DNA from 3 places in the Mesorhizobium sp. M1E.F.Ca.ET.041.01.1.1 genome. Region 2 is predicted to be linked to each of the others. Evidence: predicted binding sites of a transcription regulator. Region 2 holds the regulator's gene; each other region holds the start of a gene.
The links. Region 2 encodes PhoB, which activates phosphate uptake and scavenging genes when phosphate is short. Its sites were predicted from a motif close to TGTCATNNANCTGTCAT; they were not measured.
Positions count from the first base shown of each region.

Region 1: the regulator PhoB is predicted to act here: its motif matches at 3,389-3,405, upstream of EOA38_RS06870 (ceramide glucosyltransferase).
Region 3: the regulator PhoB is predicted to act here: its motif matches at 6,573-6,589, upstream of EOA38_RS18740 (alkaline phosphatase).

Region 1 covers NZ_RZSL01000048.1:6,655-17,153, forward strand. Annotated here, with positions in the region: gene EOA38_RS06860 (2'-deoxycytidine 5'-triphosphate deaminase) at 1-619, opposite strand, end outside; SAM riboswitch at 766-843, shown strand; gene EOA38_RS06865 (O-succinylhomoserine sulfhydrylase) at 917-2,104, shown strand; gene EOA38_RS06870 (ceramide glucosyltransferase) at 2,143-3,288, opposite strand; gene apaG (Co2+/Mg2+ efflux protein ApaG) at 3,513-3,905, shown strand; gene EOA38_RS06880 (Hsp33 family molecular chaperone) at 4,123-5,154, opposite strand; gene argF (ornithine carbamoyltransferase) at 5,263-6,174, opposite strand; gene EOA38_RS06890 (aspartate aminotransferase family protein) at 6,190-7,389, opposite strand; gene EOA38_RS06895 (GcrA family cell cycle regulator) at 7,746-8,264, shown strand; gene EOA38_RS06900 (magnesium and cobalt transport protein CorA) at 8,411-9,421, opposite strand; gene phoU (phosphate signaling complex protein PhoU) at 9,510-10,232, opposite strand; gene EOA38_RS06910 (ATP-binding protein) at 10,341-10,499, opposite strand, start outside.
Region 2 covers NZ_RZSL01000014.1:144-10,642, forward strand. Annotated here, with positions in the region: partial or broken gene EOA38_RS03020 (response regulator) at 1-2,534, shown strand, start outside; gene pstS (phosphate ABC transporter substrate-binding protein PstS) at 3,289-4,347, shown strand; gene pstC (phosphate ABC transporter permease subunit PstC) at 4,414-5,400, shown strand; gene pstA (phosphate ABC transporter permease PstA) at 5,404-6,255, shown strand; gene pstB (phosphate ABC transporter ATP-binding protein PstB) at 6,252-7,055, shown strand; gene phoU (phosphate signaling complex protein PhoU) at 7,076-7,783, shown strand; gene phoB (phosphate regulon transcriptional regulator PhoB) at 7,803-8,492, shown strand; gene EOA38_RS03055 (medium chain dehydrogenase/reductase family protein) at 8,932-9,963, shown strand; partial or broken gene EOA38_RS03060 (LysR substrate-binding domain-containing protein) at 10,172-10,499, shown strand, end outside.
Region 3 covers NZ_RZSL01000222.1:246-8,337, reverse strand. Annotated here, with positions in the region: gene EOA38_RS18775 (peroxidase-related enzyme) at 1-455, shown strand, start outside; gene EOA38_RS18770 (YciI family protein) at 710-1,033, shown strand; gene EOA38_RS18760 (DUF1062 domain-containing protein) at 1,680-2,306, shown strand; gene typA (translational GTPase TypA) at 2,363-4,192, opposite strand; gene EOA38_RS18750 (hypothetical protein) at 4,406-4,675, shown strand; gene EOA38_RS18740 (alkaline phosphatase) at 4,927-6,501, opposite strand; gene EOA38_RS18735 (MFS transporter) at 6,759-8,042, opposite strand.

The DNA of each region.
Region 1 (10,499 bases), on a different contig from region 2:
CCTTGTCGCCGTCGAGGTCGATGGAAAGCGCGATGCCGCCGCCGGAAATGTTGGGCGGATCGGTGGCGACCAGCATCTCGGCCCGGTGAAGCTCGCGCAGTTCTTTCTCCGACAGCACCGCGTTGCCGATGCGGAAGCGGATCTGCGACAGGCGCGAGCCGGCGCGCACGACGATCGGGAAAGTGCGCGGGCTGACCTCGAGATAGAGCGGGCCATGGTAACCGGCGGCGATCTTGTCGAACTCATGGCCGCGGTCGGTCATGACGCGCGTGAAAATGTCCAGCCGTCCGGTCGAGCTCTTCGGGTTGGCCGAAGCCGACACTTGCGCCGGCAGCGCCAGGCTTTCGAGCAGCGGCACGATGTAGACGCAGCCTGTTTCCAGCACCGCGCCCTCTGCGAGGCTGAACTCATGCAGCTTCAGCCGGTCGAGCTTGTCGGCCACCAGATGATCGGGGCCGGGCAGGAAGGAGGCGCGCACGCGGAAGGCCGTGTCGCCCAGCCTGAGATCGAGGCTGGCAGGCTGGATCTGGTTGGTGTCGAGCGCGCGCGGCGACTTCAGCGCACCCGATTGGAACAGCGCCGCGATGTCCTGGTCCGGAAGAATGCCTGTCTGCCGCAAGGTCTGGCTCCGATCGAAGGCCGGGCAAGTGCGTGGTTCTTTTGCAGGCTCTTGCCGCAAAACCGCAAACGGTCTGCGGTATCTGCCTGGTACAAACCTCTTAATCAAGCCGGCAATTGACGCAAGCGCGGCGCGGGTCTAAAGGGTCGTTATCCCGTGGTGATTTGGCCGGTCGGCTTGCAGCCACGTTAAACAAGTCGCTAAAGGACCGTTGGCCGCAAGGCCGTATGGACCGGTTGCGACATCGCGGCCGGTTTTTTTGTGTTTGGACTGTTCTTTGCGAGTGGAATTAGGGCGATGAGCAAAACGCGCGATTGGAAACCTCAGACGGCACTCGTGCATGGCGGGACGCTGCGTTCCGGCTTCGGCGAGACCGCCGAGGCGATGTATCTCACCCAGGGCTATGTCTATGAAACGGCCCAGGCGGCCGAAGCCCGTTTCAAGGGCGAGGAGCCCGGCTTCATCTATTCGCGCTACGCCAACCCGACGGTCGACATGTTCGAGAAGCGCATGTGCGCGCTGGAAGGCGCGGAAGACGCCCGCGCCACCGCCTCCGGCATGGCGGCGGTCAGCGCGGCGCTGCTGTGCAGCGTCAAGGCCGGCGACCACATCGTGGCGGCCCGCGCGCTGTTCGGCTCCTGCCGCTGGGTGGTCGAGACGCTGGCGCCCAGATACGGCATCGAAGCGACGCTGGTCGACGGCACCGACATCGCCAATTGGGAAAAGGCGGTCAGGCCGAACACCAAGCTGTTCTTCCTGGAAAGCCCGACCAACCCGACGCTGGAGGTGGTCGACATAGCCGCGGTCGCCGCTTTAGCCAATTCGATCGGCGCGCGGCTGGTCGTCGACAATGTCTTTGCCACGCCGCTGCAGCAGAAGCCCTTGCAGCTCGGCGCTCACATCGTCGTCTACTCGGCGACCAAGCATATCGACGGACAGGGCCGTTGTCTGGGCGGCGTCATCCTGTCGGACAAGAAGTGGATCGACGAGAACCTGCACGACTATTTCCGCCACACCGGCCCGAGCCTGTCGCCCTTCAACGCCTGGACGCTGCTCAAGGGCCTGGAGACGCTGCCGCTGCGTGTGCGCCAGCAGACCGAGAGCGCCGGCAAGATCGCCGATTTCCTGGCCGGCCGGCCGGAGATCGCCCGCGTCATCTATCCGGGACGGGCCGACCATCCGCAGGCCGATATCGTCAAAAAGCAGATGTCGGGCGGCTCGACGCTGATCTGTCTCGACGTCAAGGGCGGCAAGCAGGCGGCCTTCGCGTTCCAGAACGCGCTCGACATCGTGCTGATCTCCAATAATCTCGGCGACGCCAAGAGCCTCATCACCCATCCGGCGACGACGACGCACAAGAACCTGAGCGACGAGGCGCGCGCCGAACTCGGCATCGGGCCTGGCACGCTCAGGCTGTCGGTTGGCCTCGAGGATACGGACGATCTGCTGGCCGACGTCGAACAGGCGCTGAAAGCGGCAAAGTAGCGGATTGCAGGCTGATAACGAGATCGCCTGGGCGCGGCTCAGGCGATCTCCTCCAACTCGGTCATCGCCTTGGTGCGGATGGTCATGGCGTTGCCGCGCCACTCGACCGCGCCGCCCAGCCAGCCGCGCGCCCAGATGGCGGGAAGCATCAAGTCGCGCACGATCATCGCAGTGACGCTGCGCGGCGACAGGTACCAGCCCTTGGACCAGGCGAGCAGGCATTCCGGCACATAGGCGATCGCCAGCACGCAAAGCGCCGCGGTGGGGAGGCTGACACCGGCGCTTGCCGCCGCGACCAGCGCGAAAATCAGCGGCACAACCACGCCGGTCAGGACCTCGGGCGCGAAGAACAGCGGGAAGGTGACGCGGCGCAGCCGCGCCCAGCGTGCCTGGCGCGACCAGATTTCGGCAAGCCGGCGCTGGCCGAGCGGCTGCTCGAAGGGCGAGGCGACGAGATTGACGCGCAGTCCCAGGCCGTTGACCAGCTTGGTCGCGGCCGCGTCCTCGGCGATCTCGGCGGCCAAAGCCTGGATACCGCCATTTGCGTCGAGCATCGGCTTGTTCCACAGCATGCTCTTGCCCTGCGCGAAGCCAAGGCCAAGCGCTTCGCCGGCGTACTGCCAGCGCGCCTGCAGCGTGTTGAGGAAGGCGCATTCGACTTCGGCCCAGAAGCCGTCCGGCCGCGAGCCGACCGGCGTCGAGCAGACGAGGCCGGTATCCGGCCGCCAGGCCGCCATCAGATGCTGGACATAGTCCTTGGGCATCAGCACGTTGGAATCGGCAAGGACCACCCAATCGTGCCGGGCCGCCTGCCAGCCCTTGACGCAGTTGTTGAGCTTGGGGTTGGCGCTGATCCTGTCATCGCCGACGAACAGCCGCGCCGGGACTTTGGGATGACGCCCTATGGCGACATTGATCAGCTTGACCACGGGGTCTTCGACGTTGGCGACGCAGAAGATCAGCTCATAGCGCGGCCAGTCGAGCGAAAAGGCGCGCTCGAGCGTCTCCTCGGTGAACGGCTCGACGCCGCGTGACGGCACGACGATGGAGACCGGCGGCTGCTTGCCGGCGGGCGTAGGGATGACGCGAGGCGCCTTCAGCCGCGACGAGGCGAGCAGGATGCTGGCGAGATTGGAGAAAAGAAGGGCTGACGAGGCAAAGGCGGCTGCGAAACTCAGTTCCATGGAGATCTTGTCACTCCGGACAGGCCGCCCGCGGCCGTTTCATCAGTCGACAGCGCGCGCCCGAGTCGCTCGCACGGTTTGCGCACACCAACATTGTCATGTGTCACTTAAATGACATTGTTTATCTGCACGTGCGTCGGAAGGTCGGCAGGTTAGACGGCGCTTCGTTGCTAAAACCGCGGAGAGCGACAAATTATTTCCTGCCGCGGCAACCGGAGTGGCCCATGTATCGCGCCGTGACGCGCAACATCGAAGTGCAGGTCAGGCCGTTCTATCTGGAGGATCGTTCCGATCCGGCCGAGAACCGCTATGTGTGGGGCTATCAGGTAACGATCGACAACCGGTCGAACGAGTTCGTGCAGCTTCTGTCGCGCTACTGGCACATCACCGACGGGCGCGGCCGCGTCGAGGAAGTGCGCGGCGCGGGCGTCGTCGGCGATCAGCCGGAGCTCAACCCCGGCGACAGCTATCAGTACACGTCGGGATGCCCGCTCTCGACGCCATCCGGCATCATGGTCGGCCACTACACGATGCGCAACGGGCGCGGCGAGACGTTCGACGTCGCCATCCCCGCCTTCTCCCTCGACATGCCTGGGACAAGGCGTACGGTGAACTAGGGCAGTCGAGCGATTGGCGAAATCCTCCGCGACGGCGTCTTTCTCCCCGTCACTATACGGGGAGAAATGCCCGGCAGGGCAATGAGGGGCAGCGCCAAGCTTTTGAGATTTTCTTTCGAACAGAGCGAGGGGCGCTGGTATGGCCAATGCAGGCGCCGCCCCTCATCCGCCTGCCGGCACCTTCTCCCCGTATAGTGACGGGGAGAAGGAAGGGCATTCACTCGGCCGCGAAATCCGCCGGATCGAAGTCGTACTGCGTCGAGCAGAACTCGCAGGCGACGTGGATGCCGCCATCCTCGGTGCTTTGCTCTATCTCCTCGGCCGAAAAGCCTTCGAGGATGCCGCGGATCTTGTCGCGCGAGCAGGAGCACTGGTCGGCGACAGGAACGCTGCGGAAGACGCGCACGCCGTGCTCGTGGAACAGCCGGTAGAGCAGCCGTTCGGCGCCCACCGTAGGGTCGATCAGCTCCGTCGGCTCGATGGTGCCGAGCAGCGCCAGCAATTCCTGCCAGGAATTGTCGGCCGGCTCGTGCGCCACGTCGCGCGGATCGCCGTCGCCGCCCGAAATGTCGGGCACGCGCATGCGCTCCGGGGACTGCGGCAGGAACTGCGCCAGGATGCCGCCGGCGCGCCATTGCTCGCGCGCGCCGCCGGGGCCCGGCGTCACCAGCTTGGCCACCGACATCCTCAGATCGGTCGGGATCTGCTCCGACCGGCGGAAATAGGTGCGCGCGGCGTCTTCGAGCGATGTGCCGTCGAGCTGGACGATGCCCTGATAGCGCTGCGTGTGCGCGCCCTGATCGATGGTCAGCGCCAACACGCCATTGCCGAGCAGTTTCTCCTGCGAGATCTCGCCTGAGGCGGCCAGCGCCTGCAGCCGGTCTGCGTCGAAACGCGCATAGGCGCGCAGCGCATCCGGCGTGGTGAAGTCCGCCACCAGCATGTCGACCGGCCCGTCGGTGCGGGTCTGCAGGATGAACTTGCCCTCGAACTTCAGCGAGGTGCCGAGCAGCACGGTCAGCACGCAAGCTTCGGCCAAGAGACGCGCGACCGGCTCGGGATAGTCGTGGCGGCTCAAAATCGCGTCGAGCATCGGCCCGAGCTGCACGGTGCGGCCGCGCACGTCCAGCGGCGCGACCTCGTAGGGGACGACATGGTCGTCGCCGGCATAGCCGAATTCACCGAGTCTGGGTTGATGTTCAGCCAATGGACGGGTTTCCAACATGACAAAGCTCCAGGGCGCGGCCATGCCGCCCCACGGGCCGCATGCGTCCAAGCGCGTTCGATTTGCGTGATGGCCCCCAAATAGGCATCACGTATCCCCAGATCAAGTTGGCCCGGATCAAGCCAGCCCCGGTCAAGCGCCCAGGCACCAGGCCAGCACCGCCTTCTGGGCGTGCAGCCGGTTCTCGGCCTCGTCGAACACCACCGAATGCGGTCCGTCGATCACCTCGTCGGTGACCTCCTCGCCGCGATGCGCCGGCAGGCAATGCATGAAGAGCGCGTCGGACTTCGCTCTGGCCATAAGCGCGGCATTGACCTGATAGGGCAGGAAGACGTTGTGGCCGCGGGCGCGATGCTCCTGGCCCATCGACACCCAGCTGTCGGTGACGACGCAATCCGCCTGGTCGACCGCCTCTTCGGCCGAGCGCGCGAACCTGACCTTGCCGCCATTGGCCTTCGACCAGTCGACATATTTCTCGAACGGCTCGCTGCCCTCCGGCACCGCGACGTTGAGATTGAAGCGGAACCGCGCCGAGGCTTCCAGCAGCGAGTGCAGCACGTTGTTGCCGTCGCCGGTCCAGGCGAAAGTCTTGCCGGCCACCGGACCGCGATGCTCCTCGAAGGTCATGATGTCGGCCATAAGCTGGCAGGGATGGGTGTCGTCGGTCAGCCCGTTGATGACCGGAACGGTCGCGTTCTGGGTGAGCTCCAGCAACCGGTCGTGCGAGGTGGTGCGGATCATGATGGCGTCGACATAGCGCGACAGCACCTTGGCGGTGTCGGCGATGGTTTCGGAACGGCCGAGTTGCATCTCGGTGCCGGTCAGCATGATGGTCTCGCCACCGAGCTGGCGCATGCCGACATCGAAGGACACGCGCGTGCGCGTCGACGGCTTGTCGAAGATCATCGCCAGCACTTTGCCCTCGAGCGGTTTCGTCCGCTCGCCGGCCTTGAGCCTGGTCTTTCGCGCCACCGCATCGTCCAGCATCAAGCGCAGGTCGCCCGCGGAAACGGCGGACAGGTCGGTGAAGTGGCGAACGTTCATCGGCAAATTCCAGGATTACTTCGCGGCTTCGGCCGCAATCGCGTCGGTCAAGCCCTTGGCAGCGGCACGGATGCGCTTCAGTGCCTCGCCGATCTCCGCGTCGCTGACGGTGAGCGGCGGCAAGAGGCGGATGACGTTGTCGCCGGCCGGCACGGCAAGCAAGTGCTGGTCGCGCAGCGCCATGTTGACCTTGGTGTTGGGCATGGCGCATCTCAACCCAAGCATCAGGCCGGTCCCCCTGATGCCTTCAATGACATCGGGAAATTCGTCGGCGACCGACGCGAGGCCCTGCTTCAGAAGCAGCGCCTTGCGCTGAACATCCTCGAGGAAGCCGTCGGCCAGCACGACGTCGAGCACGGCGTTGCCGACCGCCATCGCCAGCGGATTGCCGCCGAAAGTGGTGCCGTGCACGCCAGCCGTCATGCCGGTTGCGGCCTCGTCGGTGGCGAGGCAGGCGCCCATCGGGAAGCCGCCGCCGATGCCCTTGGCGATCGCCATCAGGTCAGGCGTCACGCCGGCCCATTCATGCGCGAACAGCTTGCCGGTGCGGCCGATGCCGCACTGGACCTCGTCGAAGATCAGAAGCAGGCCGTGCTGATCGCAGAGCTGGCGCAGACGCTTCAGCGACTGCGTCGGCACCGGGCGGATGCCGCCCTCGCCCTGCACAGGCTCGATCAGGATCGCCGCGGTCTCCGGCGTGATCGCCTTTTCGGCGGCGTCGATGTCGTCGAACGCCACCTGGTCGAAGCCCTCGACCTTCGGCCCGAAGCCTTCGAGATATTTGTACTGGCCGCCGGCGGCGATCGTCGCCAGGGTGCGGCCGTGGAAGGCGCCCTCGAAGGTGATGATGCGGAAGCGCTCGGAGTGGCCCTTGACGAACTGGTAGCGCCGCGCCGTCTTGATCGCACATTCCAGCGCCTCGGCGCCGGAATTGGTGAAGAACACCTTGTCGGCAAAGGTCGCCTCGACCAGCCGTTCGCCCAGCCGGCGCTGCTCCGGAATCTCATAGAGGTTCGAGACGTGCCACAGCTTGGCCGCCTGCTCGGTGAGCGCCGCGACCAGATGCGGATGGCTGTGGCCCAGCGAGTTCACGGCGATGCCGCCAGCGAAATCGAGATATCGCTCGCCCTTTTCGGTGACCAGCCAGGTCCCCTCCCCGCGGTCGAAAGCCAGGGGTGCGCGAGCAAAGGTCTCGTAAAGCGCCGAACCGCTCATTATATGCGTCTCCGGAACCGGAAATCAAAAAAGCCGCCAAAGCGGCGGCCTTTGCGGCTTATCATGTTTTTCGGCCATGAAGTCAACGAAAACGTCGCGCAGAAGCGCGCGGCAAGCCTCCGACGGCACGCCGGCTCATGAGCGGTCAGGCAAGTTGGGGAAAACCGAAAAAACCGAATCGTGTTGCCCTGGGGACTCTTGTCACCGAGTCAGCGCATAAGGTATTTGTAGTTGAGAAATAACTAGATTTCGTGCGGCGGATCTAATCACCCGGTACATGTGGTGTTGTTTGCCCGGCGGGAGTCGGGTCGGGAAAGGATTCTGACTGCCGTACGCCTCAGCAGGAGCGCGGTCTCATGAACTGGACTGACGAGCGGGTCGAACTTCTCAGGAAATTGTGGTCGGAGGGTCTCAGCGCCAGCCAGATCGCCGCACAGCTCGGCGGGGTGAGCCGCAATGCCGTCATCGGCAAGGTGCATCGCCTGAAACTCTCGGGCCGCGGCCGCGCGACCGCAGCGCCGGCGCGGCAGAAGAAAGCGTCGCAGGGAGCCTCGATGCAGAAATCGGTGGCTCGCGCGGCAAGTGCTGCACGTCATGTGACGGCCTCGATCGGCGCGACCGCGCTGCAGGTGCAGTTCGACGCGGAGCCGGTGGCGCGCCACTATATCCGTCCGGTCGAGAATGTGGTGGTGCCGATCTCGCGCAACCTGCAGCTCGTCGAGCTGACCGAGCGCACCTGCAAGTGGCCGAATGGCGATCCGCTGTCGGAAGACTTCAGCTTCTGCGGCTACGACGCCGCCGAGACCGGGCCGTACTGCAAATATCACGCCCGCATCGCGTTCCAGCCGGCGGCGGAAAGGCGCAGAAGCCGCTGAGCGAATAGCGAATAGCGAATAGCGAATAGCGAATAGCGAATAGCGAATAGCGAATAGCGAATAGCGAATAGAACAGTGTCGGTATTGGAGCCCGGCGCAAGCTTCTTTTGTCGCTATTGGCTACTCCCTATTCGCTATTCGCTTTTTCACAGCCACCCATTCTTCCTGAAGCGCCAGTACAGGAACGAGCAGATCAGCGTGATCGCCACCAGCACGGTCGGGTAGCCGTATTCCATCCTCAGTTCAGGCATGTCGGTGAAGTTCATGCCGTAGATGCCGGCGAAGGCCGTCGGCACAGCCAGAATGGCTGCCCATGAGGCGAGCTTCTTGGAGATCGCCGTTTCCTGGCTCTGTCCGACCAGAAGGCTCGCTTCGAAGGCGAAGGCCAGGACCTCGCGCAGGCTGTCGATCTTTTCCTGTACGGTGCGGATGTGGTCGGTCACGTCGCGGAACAGCGGATGCATGGCGGGATGGATCTGCGGCAGCTCGGCGCTGGTCAGCCGCCGGCAGACCTCGACCAGCGGCAGCGCCGCGTTGCGCAGCCTGAGCAGATCGCGGCGCAGCATGTAGAGGCGCTCGATGTCTGTGCCAGTCATCGGCTTCAGCAGCACCTTGTCCTCGATCTGCTCGACCTCGTCCTCGATCTGCTCGAGAACCGGCATGTAATTGTCGACGATGAAGTCGAGAATGGCATAGAGGACGAAATCCTCGCCCTTGGCGAGCGAAGACGGGCAGCTTTCCCAGTGCTGACGCACTGCGGCGTAGGAGGTCGAGGGACCATGCCTGACGCTGACGATGTAGCCGGTGCCGACGAAGAGATGCGTCTCGCCGAAGGTGACGCGGCCCTCGATCAGTTGGGCCGTGCGGGCGACGATGAACAAGGCGTCGCCATATTGCTCGATCTTCGGCCGTTGATGCGGATGCTCGGCATCCTCGATTGCCAGATCATGCAGATGAAACTGCGCCTGCACCCTGAGCAACAGATTGCGGTCGGGCTCGAGCAGGCCGATCCAGACGACATGGCCGGGCCTTGCCGCCCATTCGCCGGCCTCTTCGACCGTGATGTCGGCGATGCGTTTGCCGGCGGAATAGACGCTCGAGGCAATGATGCCGGATGTCGGCTGCGGGACCGGGGTCAGGTTTCGAACTTGCTCCATCGCAAACCTCCCGAGACAGCGACTGACAAAATCGCCGCACCTGGAGGAGCTTAGCCTAAATCAGCAAGCCGTTCGAGGGCCCGCCTGTTCACTTAGCCGGTACCGAGCCCGGGGACACCACCTGGTCGGTCTTGTCGCCCTTCGGCCGATCGGCCGGCATCTGGTCGCCGGTGACGATGTAATAGATGGTTTCGGCGATGTTGGTGGCGTGGTCACCGATCCGCTCGATGTTCTTGGCGCAGAACAACAGATGCGTGCAGGGTGTGATGTTGCGCGGATCTTCCATCATGTAGGTCAAGAGCTCGCGAAACAGCGAGGTGTACATGGCGTCGATCTGGTCATCGCGGTCGCGCACGAAGCCGATCTTCTCGACCGAGCGTGACGCGTAGACGTCGAGCACTTCCTTGAGCTGCGTCAGGGCCAGATTGGCCAGTGCCTCGAGGCCGCGGAACAGGCTGTTCGGCTGGCGGCCGTCGACCGCCGCCACGCGCTTGGCGACGTTCTTGCCGAGGTCGCCGACGCGCTCGATGTCGGCCGAGATGCGGATCGCGCCGACGATCTCACGCAGATCCGTCGCCATCGGCTGCCGCCTGGCGATGATCACGATCGCCTTGTCGTCGATCTCGCGCTGTCCCTCGTCGAGGACGATATCATCCTGGATGACCTTCTGGGCGAGACCCTGGTCGGCGTTGACCATTGCGGCGACCGCCTGCTCGACCATGCGCTCGGCATGCCCGCCCATGGCGGCGATGCGCTTCGACAGGAATTTCAGCTCTTCGTCATAGGCACTGACAATGTGGACGGATTGCATGGATATGCCTTCCCGGTTTCTGCCGGCTGGTGCGTTCCCCCAATCTGTCGCTGATACGCGAACCGGATGACAGAAAGAAGAAATTGCCGGTTGCCAACCAATATAGGATCAATGAGCCGGCAAATGAACCGTGAACGCCGCGCCCTTGCCGAGTTCCGACTTGATCGACAGCCTTGCATTGTGACGGGTCAATATATGCTTGACGATCGAAAGGCCAAGGCCGGTGCCTTTCTGGGTCCGGCTGTTTTCCACATCGACGCGGTAGAA
Region 2 (10,499 bases):
ACGGCACGTTCATCGGCGTGCGTGTCGACATCTCCGACATCAAGGCGCGCGAGAAGGCGCTGCGCGATTCGATGCGCCAGATCGACCTTTACCGGCATGTCATGGACGAATTGCCGGTGGCCGCCTTCATCAAGGCCGAGGATCTGAGCATCGAGTTCGTCAACAAGGCCTGGTGCGCGCTGACCGGCCTTCCAAAGGAAGACGTCATAGGCAAGACGGACCGCCAGCTTTTCGCTGCCGGGGACGCCCAAAGCTACAGCCAGGACGACACCGAGGTCATTGCGACCGGCAAGGGGCGCGAAGTCGAGGAACCCGTCACCCATCGCGACGGCACGGTGCGGCAATTGATGACGCGCAAGAGCCGGCTGGTGGCCCTCGACGGATCGGTGCACCTGGTCGGTTCCAGCACCGACATCACCGATGTCAAGGCGCGAGAGCGGGCGCTCAAGGAAAGCATGAGCGAGAACGAGGTTTTCCGCAGCCTCATCGACAACGTGCCGGTGTCGATCTACGCCAAGCGCTCGGATCTGAGGCAATTCTACGTCAACAAGGGCTGGTGCGACCTCACCGGCTTCAGCAAGGAAGAGGCGATCGGCAAGACCGACGTCGAGATCTTCGGCGCGGACGGCGAAGCTTTCGTGGCGGGCGACCTCGCGGTGCTGCGCACCGGCGAGACGCAGGAGGTCGAGGAGAAGGTGACGCTGTCCGACGGCAGTGTGCGCCATCAGTTCGCGCGCAAGGGCGCGATGATCGCATCCGACGGCTCGCTCTACCTGATCGGGTCGACCACGGATATAACGGAGCTGAAACAGCGCGAGGCCGAGCTCAGCGAAGCGCGCCAGCGCGCGGTGCTCGCCGACCGCGCCAAGTCGGAATTCCTGGCCAATATGAGCCACGAAATCCGCACACCGATGAACGGCGTGCTCGGCATGGCCGAACTGCTCGCCAAGTCGGACCTCGACCCGAAGCAGAAGACGTTCACCGATATCATCGTCAAATCGGGCAACGCGCTGCTCATCATCATCAACGACATCCTCGACTTCTCCAAGATCGACGCCGGCCAGATGGTGCTCGATCCGGCGCCCTTCAACCTCGCCGAGGCGATCGAGGATGTGGCGACACTGGTGTCGACGCGTGCCAAGGAGAAGGACCTCGAGCTCATCGTCCGCGTCCAGCCCGGGCTCGACGGGCAGTTCGTCGGCGATGTCGGCCGCATCCGGCAGATCGTCACCAACCTGCTCGGCAACGCGGTGAAATTCACCGACGAGGGCCATGTGCTGGTCGACGTCACCGGCGAGCGGGTTCCGGCCGGCACCAGGCTCACCATCTCGATTACCGATACGGGTATCGGCATTGCGGAAGACAAGCTGAAGCTGGTGTTCGAGAAGTTCAGCCAGGTCGACACCTCCTCGACCAGGCGGCACGAGGGCACCGGGCTCGGCCTTGCCATCACCTCGCGGCTGGTCGAGATGATGGGCGGCGAGATCGGCGTCGACAGCGCCGAGGGCAAAGGCTCGACCTTCTGGTTCACCGTCACGCTGCCGCGGGCCGCGCAGGGCGGGCAGCGCATCATGCCGGTCGATGTCACCGGGGCGCGTGTGCTGATCGTCGACGACAATGCCGTCAACCGCTCGATCCTCAGCGAGCAGATGGCGTCGTGGACCTTCGATTCCTGCGCGGCCGAAAGCGGCGCCGAGGGACTGAAGGTGCTGATTGCCGCCGCCGCTTACGGCGTGCCTGTTGATTGCGTCGTGCTCGACTACCAGATGCCGGGCATGACCGGCGCCGAAATGGCGCGCATCGTGCGCAACACCGCCGGCCTCGCGCATACGCCGATCATCATGCTGACCTCGGTCGACCAGTCGCTGGCCAATGCCACCTATCGCGATCTCGGCATCGACGCGCAGCTGATCAAGCCGGCGCGCTCCTCCATCCTCTTGGAGACGCTGGTCGCCACCATCCAGCGTCATCGCCACGGCACGACGGCCGCCCAGCCGCCGCTAATAGCGGGCGCCGGTCCCGCGCATGGCGCGCCGCAGGCATCGCCGGCGCAGGCGCCCGCGGCGGTGTCGGATCGTGCCCTGCTGCAGCCGCCGCCCGTCCGCGCGCGACCGCGTCCGGCCGGCGTGGAGCGTGGGCTCGACATCCTCGTCGCCGAGGACAATGAGGTGAACCAACTGGTGTTCACGCAGATACTCGGCGAGACCCGCTATCATTTCGAGATCGTCGGCAACGGCCGCAAGGCGCTCGATGCTTTCGGCAAGCTCAATCCGCGCATGATCCTGATGGATGTGTCGATGCCGGAGATGAACGGACTGGAGGCGACCGCGGCCATCCGCCGGCTCGAAGCGGAGATGGGGACGCATGTGCCGATCGTCGGCGTCACCGCGCACGCGCTGAAAGGGGACCGCGAGCGCTGCCTGGAAGCCGGCATGGACGATTACCTGCCGAAGCCGATCAGCCCGAAGGCGCTGCTCGAGAAGCTCGAAAGATGGCTCGGCCCGGACGCGGAGGTCCGACGTAGCGCCAGCTAAAGCGCGTCGCGACGAGGCGGATTCAGGCGACGCGCTTTAAGTCTTTGTTTGATGCATGTCGTTCTCCCAAAACCGCTGCGCACTTTTGGGCGACATGCATTAAGCAATTCCAGGAAAAGTGTGTAACGGTTTTCCGTCCGGAATTGCGCAAAATCAAACATTTAGAGCGGATCAGCGATTCTGTGAAAAGCTGAGCCGCTCTAAGCAATTCCAGGAAAAGTGTGTAACGGTTTTCCGTCCGGAATTGCGTAAAAACAGATAGCTCCCTTCCGCAGCAGCCCGCCGTCAGCCGGTGACGCAGACGTATGGTGTGATCGCACCATACCAAAGCGAAGCCAAGCAAGGACAATAAGAGCTGTCGATTCCGCCCCTCGGTTACGGGCGGGAGCAGCGACCGCCGGCATAGAAACAGCGTCGACTCTACCCCAACGGACCCTGTTTTCGGCGATGGCTAGGCCATGATCCGCTCTGGCATTCGGGCAACGCGCTCTCGTCCGGATTTTATTTCCCGGCGGCCGAGATCCGGCCGCCGGGACAAATTTTCAATTTAAAAGTCAGACAAGTTACTGATTCCCGCGGCAAACTCCGGCTGCTCGGCGGAACCGGCCGCAGACCCCTTCCAGACAACCCCGTCCAGACGTTACCGGGCTGACACGAAACTGTCATGCGACTGTAATAATCGGGAGCTATTGCGCTCACCGGGCGCCGGTAGACCGGGTGCCAAAAGACCATATTCCGAACAGGAGCAGGCCACATGAGACATTTCATCCGCTCGGCGGCCGTTGCGATTGCAATGGCTGCGGCATCCACCCTTTCCATCTCCGCCGCGATGGCTGCCGATATCTCCGGCGCCGGCGCCACCTTCCCCTATCCGATCTACGCCAAATGGGCCGACGCCTACAAGAAGGAGACCGGCACTGGTCTCAACTATCAGTCGATCGGCTCCGGCGGCGGCATCAAGCAGATCAAGGCCAAGACCGTGACCTTCGGCGCTTCCGATGCGCCGCTCAAGGGCGATGAACTCGAGTCCACCGGGCTGGCGCAGTTCCCGATGGTGATGGGCGGCATCGTTCCGGTCGTCAACCTCGAAGGTGTCAAGCCGGGCGAGCTCGTGCTCGACGGTCCGACGCTGGCCGACATCTTCATCGGCAAGATCACCAACTGGAACGACGAGGCGATCAAGAAGCTCAATCCCGACGTGAAGCTGCCCGACCAGGCGATTGCGGTCGTCCACCGTTCGGACGGCTCGGGCACCACGTTCAACTTCAGCTACTATCTCGGCGACGTCAGCGCCGATTGGAAGTCGAAGGTCGGCGTCGACAAGGCGCTCGAGTGGCCGGTGGGCATCGGCGCCAAGGGCAATGAGGGCGTCGCCAACAACGTGTCGCAGACCGGCGGCGCCATCGGCTATGTCGAATACGCCTATGCCAAGCAGAACAAGCTCACCTATACCGACTTGATCAACAAGGACGGCAAGAAGGTCGAGCCGACCGCCGCGGCGTTCTCGGCCGCCGCGGCCAATGCCGACTGGAGTTCGCAGCCGGGCTACGGCGTCATCCTGGCCAACCAGGCCGGCGCCGAATCCTGGCCGATGACCTCCGCCACCTGGATCCTCGTCTACAAGAAGCCCGACGATGCAGCGGCCACCGGCGAAGCGCTCAAGTTCTTCGCCTGGTCCTACGCCAAGGGCGACGACATGGCTGCCGAGCTCGACTATGTTCCGATGCCCGACGCGGTCGTGAAGAGCGTCGAGGATATGTGGGGCAAGGATATCGTCGACAGCAACGGCAAGCCGATCTTCTCCGGCATGTAATTCTTACGGAATGAGGAGGGCGCTTCCGGCGCCCTCCTGTCTCTCTTCCGAAATGCGAGGGGCTAAATGACTGCCGTTTCCGAAGCCGTGACGTCGTCCGCCATGCGGACCAGAGAAGCGACGGTGCGCCGCTTCGCCTTCACCGACATGGCCTTCCGGGCGGCCACGCGCGCTTCCGCCATCCTCGTGCTGGTGCTGCTTGGCGGGGTCGCCATCTCGCTGATCGCCGGCTCGTGGGAGGCGCTGTCGAAGTTCGGCGTATCCTTCCTGACGACCGAATCCTGGAATCCGGTCACCGAGAACTTCGGCGCGCTGGCCCCGATCTACGGCACCATAGTCACTTCGGCCATCGCCATCATCATCGCCGTGCCGATCGGCATCGGCATCGCCGTCTTCCTGACCGAGCTCTGCCCGCGGCCGCTCCGGCGCCCGATCGGCATTGCGGTCGAGCTGCTCGCCGGCATCCCCTCGATCATCTACGGCATCTGGGGCCTGTTCGTCTTCGCGCCGTTCCTGCAGACGACGGTGCAGCCCTTCATCATCAGTCTTTTCCACGGCATACCGGGCCTCTCCAGCCTGTTCGCCGGTCCGCCCTACGGCATCGGCCTGCTCACGTCGTCGCTGATCCTCGCCATCATGGTGCTGCCCTTCATCACCTCGATCACCAAGGACGTGTTCGACACGGTGCCGGCGGTGCTGAAGGAATCGGCCTACGGCATAGGCTGCACGACCTGGGAGGTGACCCGGCGCGTGGTCATCCCCTATACCCGCGTCGGCATCATGGGCGGCGTCATGCTCGGTCTCGGCCGCGCGCTCGGCGAGACGATGGCCGTCACCTTCGTGATCGGCAATGCGCACCGCATCAGCGCCTCGCTGTTCGCGCCGGGCACGACGATCTCGGCGACCATCGCCAACGAATTCACCGAGGCCGACGGCGCGCTCTACACCTCCTCGCTGGTGGCGCTCGGCCTGATCCTGTTCATCATCACCTTCATCATCCTCGCGCTCGCACGCTACATGCTGTTGCGCATCGATAGCCGCACGGGAGCCTGACTGATGTCGACCGCCACGTCGCTCCACCGAAGCCGCAAGCGCAAGAACGCCGTGATGATGGCGCTGTGCGTCATCGCTGCCGGAATCGGCCTCGCCTGGCTGGCGCTGATCCTCGGCGCGCTGCTCTACAAGGGGCTCTCCGGCGTCTCCCTGGCCGTGTTCACCGAAATGACGCCGCCGCCCGGCGACGCCGGCGGCCTGCTCAACGCCATCTACGGCAGCATCGTGATGACCATCATCGGCATCATCGTCGGCACGCCGATCGGCGTGCTCGCCGGAACCTATATGGCCGAGTACGGGCGCTTCTCGCGGCTGACCACGGTGGTGCGCTTCATCAACGACATCCTCTTGTCGGCGCCGTCGATCATCGTCGGCCTGTTCGTCTATGAGCTGCTGGTGCGGCCGATGGGCCACTTCTCGGCGATCGCCGGCGCGGTCGCGCTGTCCATCCTGGTGATCCCCGTCGTGGTGCGCACCACCGAGGACATGCTCAACCTTGTGCCCAACGCTCTGCGCGAAGCCGGCACTGCCATCGGCGCGCCGCGCTGGGTGGTGATCCGCTCGGTCGCCTATCGCGCGGCGCTTTCCGGCATCGTCACCGGCATCCTGCTGGCGATCGCCCGCATTTCCGGCGAGACGGCGCCGCTGCTCTTCACCGCGCTCAACAACCAGTTCTGGTCGAGCAATCTCAATGCGCCGATGGCCAGCCTGCCGGTGACCATCTTCCAGTTCGCGCTGAGCCCCTATGAGGAGTGGCAGCAACTGGCCTGGACGGGCGCACTCATAATCACCCTGACGGTTCTCGGGCTGAGCATCCTCGCCCGCAGCCTTACCGGACGCAGAGAGGACAGATGAAACCGATGTTGTCCACCGACCTGAACGTAGCCGACACCGTCGTCGAGAAGGCCAAGATCGAGGTCAAGAACCTCAACTTCTACTATGGCCAGTCGAAGGCGCTGAAGGACATCAACCTGTCCTTGCCCGAACGCAGCGTCACCGCCTTCATCGGCCCGTCGGGTTGCGGGAAGTCGACGCTGCTGCGCGTGCTGAACCGCATCTACGAGCTCTATCCGAAGCAGAACGCAGAAGGCCAGGTGCTGCTCGACGGCAAGAACATCCTCGACCGTTCGCAGGACCTCAACCTGCTCAGGACCAAGATCGGCATGGTGTTCCAGAAGCCGACGCCGTTCCCGATGTCGATCTACGAGAACATCGCCTTCGGCGTCAGGCTGTATGAGAAGATCAGCAAGGCCGAGATGGACAACCGCGTCGAACAGGCATTGAAGCGCGCGGCGCTGTGGAGCGAGGTCAAGGACAAGCTCAACGCCAGCGGCCAGAGCCTTTCCGGCGGTCAGCAGCAGCGGCTTTGCATCGCCCGCACTGTGGCGGTGAAGCCGGAAGTCATCCTGCTAGACGAACCGTGCTCGGCGCTCGATCCGCTGTCGACGGCCAAGATCGAGGAACTGATCGACGAATTGCAGGCCGACTACACGATCGTGATCGTCACCCACAACATGCAGCAGGCGGCGCGCGTGTCGCGGCAGACGGCGTTCATGTATCTCGGCGAGCTGGTCGAGTTCGACCGGACCGAGAAGATCTTCACCTCGCCCCGCGAGAAGCGCACGCAGGACTACATCACCGGCCGCTTCGGCTGAGTTCATACGAGGATACTATCATGGCCGAACACACCGTCGCTTCCTTCGACGAGGATCTGAGGCAGATCAGCCAGCTCATCATCGACATGGGCGATCTCGCCGGCTCCATGGTTGGCGCTTCGACCAAGGCTCTGCTCAATTCCGACAACGCGATGGCGCAGCGCGTCGTCTCCGACGACGCCATCATGGATGCGCGCCAGCGCGAGCTCGACGACCGCGCCATCACGCTCATCGCCAAACGGCAACCCATGGCCGACGACCTGCGCAGCGTGGTCGGCGCGATCCGCATGGCCGGCGACCTCGAGCGCATCGGCGACCTCGCCAAGAACATCGCCAAGCGCGTCGGCTCGGTCGGCATCAGCGCCGCGCCGCGCGACCTGTCGCACTCCATCGACTCGATGGCGCAGCTGGTGCTGATCCAGGTCCAGGGCGTGATCGAGGAGTACACCGCGGGCGACGCCACGGCGCTTGCCAAGCTCAGGAACGACGACGAGCGCGTCGACGTCAAATACACCTCCGTCTTCCGCGAGCTCCTGACCTACATGATGGAGGATCCGCGCAACATCACGGCCTGCACGCATTTATTGTTCTGCGCCAAGAATCTGGAGCGCATCGGCGACCATGTGACCAACATCGCCGAGAACGCCTACTATGTGCTGACCGGCACGCAATTGCCCGCGAACCGTCCGAAGCAGGACGAGACGGCGATGCCGGCGCCGGCGGCCTGACAACGAAGGTACCTGCTGAATGATCGCGCCACGCATCATGGTGGTGGAGGACGAGGAGCCGCTGGGGGTGCTGCTCCGCTACAACCTCGAATCCGAAGGCTATCAGGTCGAGGTGGTGACACGCGGCGACGAGGCCGAGATCCGCCTGCAGGAAAACGTGCCCGACCTGCTCGTGCTCGACTGGATGGTGCCGGCGGTTTCCGGCATCGAGCTCTGCCGGCGCCTGAGGATGCGGCCCGAGACCGAACGGCTGCCGATCATCATGCTGACCGCGCGCGGCGAGGAAAGCGACAGAGTGCGCGGCCTCTCGACGGGCGCCGACGATTATCTGGTCAAGCCGTTCTCGACGCCGGAATTCATGGCCAGGATCAAGGCGCTGCTGCGCCGTGCCAAGCCGGAGGTGCTGTCCAGCGTGCTCAAGGTCGGCGACATCGTGCTCGACCGTGAATCGCACCGCGTCTACCGCAAGAAGAGCGAGATCAGGCTCGGCCCGACCGAGTTCCGGCTGCTCGAATTCATGATGCGGCATCCCGGCCGCGTGTTCTCGCGCAGCCAGCTACTCGACAATGTCTGGGGTGAGACGATCTATATCGACGAGCGCACGGTAGACGTGCATGTCGGCCGGCTGCGCAAGGCGGTCAACAATGGCCGCATGCCCGACGTCATCCGCACCATCCGTGGTGCGGGCTACGCGATCAGGGAAGACTAGGGCGGTTCACCGTTTCACGGAAACGGCGAGCCACTCTATCTCTTTGTTCTCACGCAATTCCGGACGGAAACCGAGCTTCACACTTTTCCTGGAATTGCTCTGGAGCCCCGCCCTCCCGATGGATCGAAATCATGTTTCAGGGGCAGAACTCAATAGCAGGCGGTTGCCGATGGCCGCGAAGGGCCAGAGGCAATGTCGGCTTCTGATCCAAACCTGTCGTTCGTTTCCGCTCACGCCCAATGGCAGCTGATGTGAGGCCATTCCAACTACTGTCGCGGCTGCGTCCCAATGTCATTCTGCTCAAATGAGCAGTTGTTTGTTGGGTGGCGACCGATCTTCTCGTGGGGTTGATCTGGAGCAAGTCGCTCCATCCCAGCGCGCGCTACCTTTCCATTAGAGTTTACCTCAGTGGAGGAGTCCAATTCGGACCGAGGTTGCCATGAAGTCTCTGCGCGTCGTTGTTCGCCACCATGGCGGACCTGAAGTTCTGGAGATCGTGGAGGAGGACGCGCCCCATCCGGCATCAGGTGAACTGCGCGTGCAAACAATCGCCGCCGGCGTCTCCTTCGCAGAGCTATTGATGCGGGAGGGGATTCATCCCGAGAAAACGACCCTGCCATTCACGCCAGGATGGGACATTGTCGGCATCGTCGATGAGGCCGGAGAGGGAGTGTCCCATGCCATGATTGGTAAAATGGTTGCGGCGCTTCCCATTCATGGTGGCTACGCCCAGTTCATTTGCCTGCCGGCAGATGAACTCACTCTGGTTCCAACTGGTGTCGATCCCGCCGAGGCAGTCAGCCTCGTGCTGAACTACGTTACGGCCTATCAGATGATGCATCGCCTTGGGCATGCCTCTCCGGGTCAACGGGTCCTCATTCATGGCGCCGCCGGCGGAGTCGGCACGGCTCTGCTGCAACTTGGCCGCCTGGCAGGTCTGGAGATGTATGGGACTGCATCTCTTGCAGCCCATCAGATCGTATCCGATCTCGGGGCCACGCCGATCGACTACGAGCGAGTTGACTTTGTCGAAGAGATTCATCGCCTGACAAACGACGGCGTGGATGTCGTCTTCGATGGGGTCGGCGAAGCCAATGTCTGGCGTTCGTTTCGTACCCTGAGGCCTGGTGGCCGCGTCATAGCCTATGGCTTCACTTCATTTCTGCAGAAGGGCCAACTGGCAGGGGGCTTGCGTTACCGTCTTCGCGGCATATTGCGACCTGCGTGGTACGCGGTCCGCGCTTTCGTTTCACCAGGCCGACGACGCATACTCCCCTACAGCATACAATATCTGAAACGGTGGAAGCTCGCTTGGTTCCGCGAAGATCTCGGCGTTTTGCTCGATCTGCTTCGCGACGGGAAGATCAAGCCGATGGTGGCCGACCGGATGCCATTGATTGAGGCTCGTCGCGCCCAGGAGCTGCTCGGTCAGGGAGGTGTCAAGGGCAAGCTCGTGTTGATCTGCAATTGACTGACCACCCGACAAGGATCGCCGAGCCAGAGCAGAGCCTTTGAAACGCAAATCGCCTCCGGCATCGGCCTTGATCGTTTCAATGACTGCCTATGGCGCTGCGCTAAGCAGACCCCCCGTCACGCCGTCTTCTGCGCCACCAGCCCCAGTTCTTCGACCATCGCCTGGCTCATCAAGAACTTCTGCGGCTTGCCGGTCACCGTCATCGGCCGGCGATCCAGCCTTCGCCTCGCCGCCGGTGCCGCCGGAAAGCCCTGAGCTGGAGCGGCTGATGCTTCTCGAGGAAGGACTGCCTGCGCGAGCAGGCGCTGGCGGTCTGCGGCAGCGTGCGGCCGGTGGCGACGGCAAGCTACGGCGCGACCAGCCTGACGACCCTTTTGCAGATGGTGGCGCATGGGCTGGGCGTGACGCTGGTTCCGGAAATGGCGGCAAGCGCCGCCGGCGTCATGCCGGACTTGAGGATCGTGCCATTCCAGGGAGCCGATGCCGCAGCGCATGATCTGCATGGCCTGGCGGAAGAACAAGGTGCGGCAGGA
Region 3 (8,092 bases), on a different contig from region 2:
TTCTGGCTTACGCCTTCGACGAGAAGAAGCTGCGCGCCTTCACCGACATGTATAACGACCTGATGCTCGGCGATTCCAGCCTGTCGAAGCTGGAGCGCGAGATGATCGCTGTGGTCGTCTCATCGATCAACCACTGCTTCTACTGCCTGACCGCGCATGGCGCGGCGGTGCGCCAGCTTTCCGGCCACCCGGCGCTTGGCGAGATGATGGTGATGAATTTCCGCGCCGCGGACCTGCCCCTTCGCCAGCGCGCGATGCTGGAGTTCGCGGTCAAGCTGACGGAAGAGCCGGCAAAGATCGTCGAGGCCGACCGAGCCACCTTGCGCCAGGCCGGCTTTACCGACCGCGATATCTGGGATATCGCTTCGACGGCCGCCTTCTTCAACATGTCGAACCGGGTGGCGGCTGCCGTCGACATGCGGCCGAACCCCGAATACCACGGCATGGCAAGGTGAGGCTTATCAGCCTCATATTAGCATCTGCGAATTTTGATTTGCCCGCCCCGCCGTTTGGTCCGATGATCAACGATTGCGGCATGGCCGCATATCGGATTGCGGAATGGCCGCATATCGGATTGCGGCATGGCCGCATGTCGCTAAAGCAATTCCAGGAAAAGTGAGAAACGGTTTCCCGCCCGGAATTGCGCCAAAACAGAGATAGCGCGGCGTGGCCGCATGCCGGTTCGACGCCGCCGACAAGGGAGGAGAACATGGCGAAGTTTCTCTATGTCTATCATGGCTCCGGCAAGATGCCGACCGATGAGGCCGAACGCAAAGCAGCGATGGATGCCTGGACCGGCTGGTACGGCAAGCTCGGCCAGGCCGTGGTCGACGGCGGCAATCCGGTCGGCATGTCGAGAACAGTGTTGCCCGGCGGCAAGGTCGAGAACAATGGCGGCAGCAATCCGACCGCCGGCTACACGATCGTCGAGGCGAAGGACATCGACGATGCCGTCGCCAAGGCCAAGGATTGCCCGATCCTGACGAACCCGGCCTTCACCGTCGAGATCGCGCCGATCATCGAGATGATGTGATGGTCGAGGGGCGCCCATGAATGCCGCGTGCCGGGTGAGCCGGTAGCCAACGAAGAGGCGGTGCGACCACCGATGGGGTTCGCCCCTATGAAGCAGTGTCGGCGCTGCCCCTCACCTGCCTGCCGGCATCCTCTCCCCGTATAGTGACGGGGAGAGGGGCGCTCTCATCGACGGTTTCGCGAATCGCCGGCGTTGCAAGAAGGGAGCCAGCGCTACGGCCAGCCACCTTCTCCCCGTCACTAATACGGGGAGAAGGTGCCGGCAGGCGGATGAGGGGCAGCGCAAGCATCCGAAGTAGCTGGCTCTGAGCCATCGCCCCCAGCCAAGCGGCCTCTTGCTCCTCCGCCGCCGCACGGCTAGAAGAACCGTCCCGACATCCATTTCGAGCTTCACTTTGCCTCAGTAACCGCCGGTCTCGTCTACTCCCCGAAAACACCGCAGGCGCAGCTTTGGCGGCACCTGCATCATTTTCATGTGTTCTTCAGGCGGGCGGTTCCGAGACCGGTTTGGCATTGCTGAGCCGCCGTCGTGCAATCCGTGCCGACGCCTAACATCCAACAAAACAGCCTTTCGCCACACCGTGCCCGCGCGGGCATCTCGGACATCGCCGGCCTGACGGACTTCCCGACGGGAAGGGCCTACCGGCATGTCTGGACTGTTGCGTATCCGCTGGGCGATCGCGCCGAAAATCGCGCCTCGACCTCTCATCAACTGCAACCGCTGCGGCGGCACCAGGCCTTATCGGTGCAGCGAAAAGTTCCGCGTCAACGCCCACGGCAAGCGCATCGATGCCTGGCTGATCTACCGCTGCACGGACTGCGACAATTCCTGGAACCGCACCATTTTTGAGCGCTGCAACCGCCGCAACATCGAACCGGCGGTGCTGGCGGCGCTCGAGAGCAACGATCCGGCGCTCGTGCGCAGCCATGCTTTCGATGCCACGGCACTACGGAGCCGGATCGGACGGATCGAGGAATTTCCGGATGTCACGATCCGAAAGGAGCTTCTGAATGGCAGGCCGGAAAGCGCTGCCGCGCTTTGGCTCGCACTTCGGCTCGACGCCGCGACGCCTTTGCGGCTCGACCGTCTGCTTGCCGGCGAACTCGGCATCTCGCGGTCGAGACTGCACAATTGGGAAGAGCGGCGCACGCTCGCTGTCGAACCTGACGGCGCCAGGGCCTTGCGCAGGCCGCCGCGCGACGGCATGGCGGTCCGCATCGATCTTTCCAGCGAAGCCGACCGCGACGCCATCGTCTCGGCCGCATGCGGATGAAACGAAAAGGGAGGGAGCAATGCCCCCTCCCTCAAATGACCGCTTGCGAAAAAGGCTTACGCTGCGCCCATCACCTTGGCCGACTTCTCGAAGCGCTTGCGCTCGTTCGGATCGAGATAGAGCTTCCTGAGCCGGATGGTCTTCGGCGTCACCTCGACAAGCTCGTCGTCCTGGATCCAGGCCAGCGCGCGCTCCAGCGTCATGCGCACCGGCGGCGTCAGCTTCACCGCCTCGTCCTTGCCGGCGGCACGGATGTTGGTGAGCTTCTTGCCCTTCAGCACGTTCACTTCCAGGTCGTTGTCGCGGCTATGGATACCGATGATCATGCCCTGATACACCTTGACGCCCGGATCGATGATCATCGGGCCTCGGTCTTCCAGGTTCCACATCGCGTAGGCGACCGACTCGCCCTGCTCGTTGGAGATCAGCACGCCATTGGTGCGGCCGGGCAATTCACCCTTGTACGGCTGATACGCGTGGAACAGCCGGTTCATCACGGCGGTGCCGCGCGTGTCGGTCAACAGCTCCGACTGGTAGCCGATCAGGCCGCGCGTCGGCGCGTGGAAGACGAGGCGCTGGCGGTTGCCGCCGGAGGGGCGCAGCTCGACCATCTCGGCCTTGCGCTCCGACATCTTCTGCACGACGACGCCGGCATGCTCCTCGTCGACGTCGATGACGACTTCTTCGACCGGCTCCAGCAACTGGCCGTCATCGCCCTTCTGCATGACGACGCGCGGCCGCGACACGGCGATCTCGAAGCCCTCGCGACGCATCGTCTCGATCAGCACCGCAAGCTGCAATTCGCCGCGGCCGGAGACAAAGAAGGAATCCTTCTCCGGCGATTCCTCGATCTTCAGCGCGACATTGCCTTCGGCCTCGCGCAGCAGCCGGTCGCGGATGACGCGGCTGGTCACCTTGTCGCCCTCGGTGCCGGCAAGCGGGCTGTCGTTGACCAGGAAGGACATCGTCACCGTCGGCGGATCGATCGGCTGCGCGTGCAGCGGCTCGGTTACCGTCGGGTCGCAGAACGTATCGGCGACCGTGCCTTTGGAGAGGCCGGCGATCGCCACGATGTCGCCCGCCTGCGCTTCCTCGATCGGCTGGCGCTCGAGGCCGCGGAAGGCGAGGATTTTCGAGATACGTCCGGTCTCGATCTGCGTGCCGTCGTGGTGCAGCACCTTGACCGCCTGATTGGGCTTCAGCGTGCCGGACTCGATACGCCCGGTGATGATGCGGCCGAGGAACGGATTGGCTTCCAGGATGGTGCCGATCATGCGGAATGGACCGGGATGCACGGTCGGCGCCGGCACATGCTTGACGACGAGGTCGAACAGCGGCGCCAGTCCCTGGTCCTTCGGGCCTTCCGGGTTTTCCGACACCCAGCCGTCGCGGCCCGAACCGTAGAGGATCGGGAAATCGAGCTGCTCGTCGGTGGCGTCGAGCGCGGCGAACAGGTCGAACACCTCGTTGACCACCTCGATATGGCGGGCATCGGGGCGGTCGATCTTGTTGATGACGACGATCGGCCTCAAGCCCACCTTGAGCGCCTTGCCGACGACGAATTTGGTCTGCGGCATCGGCCCTTCGGCGGCGTCGACCAGCACGATCGCCGAATCCACCATCGACAGGATGCGCTCGACCTCGCCGCCGAAGTCGGCGTGTCCGGGCGTGTCGACGATGTTGATGCGGGTGCCCTTCCAGTCGACCGAGGTCGCCTTCGCCAGGATGGTGATGCCGCGTTCCTTTTCGAGGTCGTTGGAATCCATGGCGCGTTCGGCGACGCGCTGGTTGTCGCGGAAGGCGCCGGACTGTTTGAGGAGCTGGTCGACGAGGGTGGTTTTCCCATGGTCGACATGCGCGATGATCGCGATATTGCGGAGGTTCATTTGTCTGGTCTCGGGAGCGTTGCAGGCAGCAGGCCCAAAAGCGCCGCCTTTTTCGGTTGCGCGGCTCATACAAGGTTTTTCGCAATTGCGAAAGGGGAGGCCCCGCCCCAAATACATGGTCACTGATTCTTAAACGTCTTGGTGTGAAATGATTCTGTTAACCAAGGCGGAACCTTTGAGGGGCCGGGCAGTTCGATGTTCATGACCGATCAGATGTCCAGATTGCGTCCGGTTTTCGCATGGGCGGCGCTTGGCGTGCTGCTTGCGGCCGGTGTGGCGCAGTCGGCCACGGCTCTGAGAGAGACCGGTTCCATCCAGCCGCCCGACGCCAGGACCGCGCAGCAGATGTTCGCCGACGCCCCTGACGGCGTCGACCCGATCGTTACCGGCCCGGTCAGCGCCGCTTTCAAGCAGCGTCAGAAGGCGGCCAACTGCGACACTGCCGTCTGGCCGAACATTCCCGCGACCTGCTATCCGGATTGATCTTCGCGACGGCTATCTGGCAAGGGTAGCACTCCGGCACACCCCCTCTGCCCTGCCGGGCATCTCCCCCGCAAGGGGGGAGATCAGATGTCGCCCTGGCTTTCGCCAATCGCCGACGTCGCAGAAAAGCGCCGCCAGCGGAGCTGCCAATCTCCCCCCTTGCGGGGGAGATGTCCGGCAGGACAGAGGGGGTGCTGTCCCTCCAACGTCAAAATTCTGCATCGCCGCAACGCTCCGAAGTGTAGAACCTCCTAAGCCGACCGCACCGGGTCGAGCGTGACCTTGTAAAGCTCGTTGTCGTCGCGATCCATCAGCCGCACGGTGAGCTGCTCGGTGGCGCCGGAAATGTCGACCAGACCGAAGAACTGCAACCCGGCCGACGGCGGCAGGTTCTGGCCCTGCTCGGCGGTCGGCGCCTTGATGAATTTCAGCTCCGGACCGAAGGTCATGTCGAAATCGTTGGGGCCGAACGTGCCGGCGTGGATCGGGCCGGAGACGAACTCCCAGAACGGATTGAAATCCTGGAACTTGGCCTTGTCCGGATTGTAGTAGTGCGCCGCCGTGTAGTGCACGTCGGCGGTGAGCCACACCGTGTTGGTGATGCCGGCGTTCTTGATGTAGCGCAGCAGGTCCGCGAATTCGAGCTCGCGCCCCTTCGGCGCGCCATTGTCGCCGTTGCTGACCGCCTCGGCGCCGGCTTTCTTGGCGGCGTCGTCCCAGACGATGAGGCCGAGCGGCATGTCGGCGGCGATGATCTTCCAGGTCGCCTTGGAATTCGCCAGTTCCCGCTTCAGCCACTTGGTCTGCTGTTCGCCGAGCATACGCGACTTGGGCGTCAGCGTTTCCTCCATGTCCGGGCCGTTCGGGCCGCGATAGGAGCGCATGTCGAGGAAGAACACGTCGAGCTGCGGGCCGTAAGCTATTCTGCGGTAGACGCGGCCCGGCTCCGACGGCTCGTAGCGGATGGTGGTCATCTCGTGGAAGGCGCGCGCCGCGCGAGCCGAGAGCACATGGATGGATTTTTCCGTGTAGCGATTGTCGGCCGTCAGGTTCTTCGAATCCGACCAATTGTTCAGCACCTCGTGGTCGTCCCACTGATAGAAGGTCGGGCAGATGGCGGAGAGGCCCAGCACGTGCTTGTCCATCATGTTGTATTTCCACTGGTCGCGGTACTCGTCCAGCGTCTCGGCCACCTTGCGCTTGCCGTCGATCATGACGACGTTCTTCCACTTGCCGCCGCTGGGCAGGTCGACCTCGTCCTTCATGGCGCCGTCGGCATAGATCGTGTCGCCGGAATGCAGGAAGAAGTCCGGCGTGTGTTTGGCGATGGTCGAGTAGGTCTTCATGCCGGTCTCGTCGATGCCCCAGCCCTGGCCGGCGGTGTCGCCCGACCAGGCGAAGCGCACGTCGCGCTTCGAGGCCGGCGCGGTGCGGAAGCGGCCGACGATCGGCTCGGAGACGGCGTTGATGTCGGAAAGGTCGGCCGCAGTCATGCGGTAGAAGATGTCCTGGTCGGAGGCTAGGTCGGTGAGCAGCCGTTTCACCGTATAGTCGCTGGCCGGCGAGGTATCGAGCGGCGCAAGCCTCGTCGCATCGGCGAAGCTCTCAGTCGTCGACACTTCGTACATGACGCGCGCCGGGCGGTCCGTGCGGGTCCAGACCATGCCCGAGGTGGCGTCGACATCGCCGGACTGGACGCCGTGGGTGAAGGCCGGGCGCTGGCTGGCGCGGGAATAGTAGGGCAGCGCGAGCCCGGAGGCGCCGACAAGGCCAAAGGCGCTGGCCGAGGTGATGAAAGCGCGGCGGGTCAACGAGATCTTGTTCATGGCTGTCTCCGGATGGCGTTGAACGGGACCGCCAAGCTCACGCCTCAATGTTTCAGGCGCATATCGGAACCATGAAGTTTTGATAACAGTGAACAGGTATCTCCCCCCTCGAGGGGGAGATGTCGCCGAAGGCGACAGAGGGGGTCACCTCGCGTGGAGCGCCAACACCCATTTGCAGCAGTAGGCCGAGCCCAGTCGGACCGACCCCCTCTGACCGCTTCGCGGCCATCTCCCCCTCAAGGGGGGAGATCAGCGCCTCAAGCCGCCTGCGGCTCCGGCTCGAACGCCGGCTTGCTCGTATTGATCAACAACGAAATGCACGCCGCGGCGATGCCCGTCATGCCGGCGATCATGAAGGCGAGTTCGTAGTTGCCCTGCAGTTCCCGCATCGTGCCGCCGAAGGCAGCCGCGGCTGCCGCGCCCACCTGGTGGCCGGCGACGATCCAACCGAAGACGATCGGGCCGCTGCGGTCGCCGAAGGCTTCGTTGGCGAGCCTGAGCGTCGGCGGCACGGTGGCGATCCAGTCGAGCCCGTAGAGCACAGCGAAGATGATCAGGCTGACCGCCGAGAAACCGGAATAGGGCAGATAGATCAGCGACAGGCCGCGCACCGCATAGTAGACGCCGAGCAGCTTTCGCGGATCGAAGCGGTCGGTGAGCCAGCCGGACAGCGTCGTGCCGATCAGGTCGAAGATGCCCATCATCGACAGCAGCCCGGCAGCCTGCACTTCGCCGATGCCCATGTCGCCGCAGAAGGCGATGAGATGCGTGCCGACGAGGCCGTTGGTGGTGAAGCCGCAGACGAAGAAAGTGGCGAACAAATACCAGAACACCCTGGTACCCGCGGCACGGCGCAGCGTGGAGAGCGTATGCGTCAGGAAATTGCCCTGCGAGGCCGGCGATACCGGCGGCACATCGTGAGCGTCGGCGCCGAAACGCACTTGGCCAATCGAGGCCGGGCGTTCCGGTACCAGCAGGAAGACGATGGGCACAAGCGCAGCAGTGGCAATGGCAACGGCGATCGCCACCGGCTTCCAGCCGCCGGCCTGCGCCAGCGAGGCGATCAGCGGCAGGAACACCAGCATGCCGGTGGCGCTCGATGCCGACATCAGGCCCATCATCAGGCCGCGATTGGTCTTGAACCAGCGATTGACGATGGTTGCGCCGAGCACGCTCGCCACCGCGCCCGAGCCGATGCCGGAAAACACGCCCCAGGTGATGAAGAGATGCCAGGGCTCGGTCATCAACAGGCTTAGCGCCGTCGAGCCCGACATGATGAGCAGCGAGGCAAGCAACGTGCGGCGCAGCCCGATGCGCTCCATCAGTGCCGCGGCGAAAGGACCGGTCAGGCCGTAAAGCAGAATGCCGACGCCGGCGGACAGCGAGATGACATCGCGGCGCCAACCGAAGCTCGCCTCCAGCGGCAGCATCATCACGGAAGGTGCCGAGCGAAGCCCGGCGGCGATCAGCAGGCAGAGGAAAATGACGGCCACGACGACAAAGGCGTAGCGCTGGCCAAACGGACGGGACTGAGCTATCATGTTACTGACCGGTACGTTGCAATGGGATGGCGCCATACATACGTACCGGT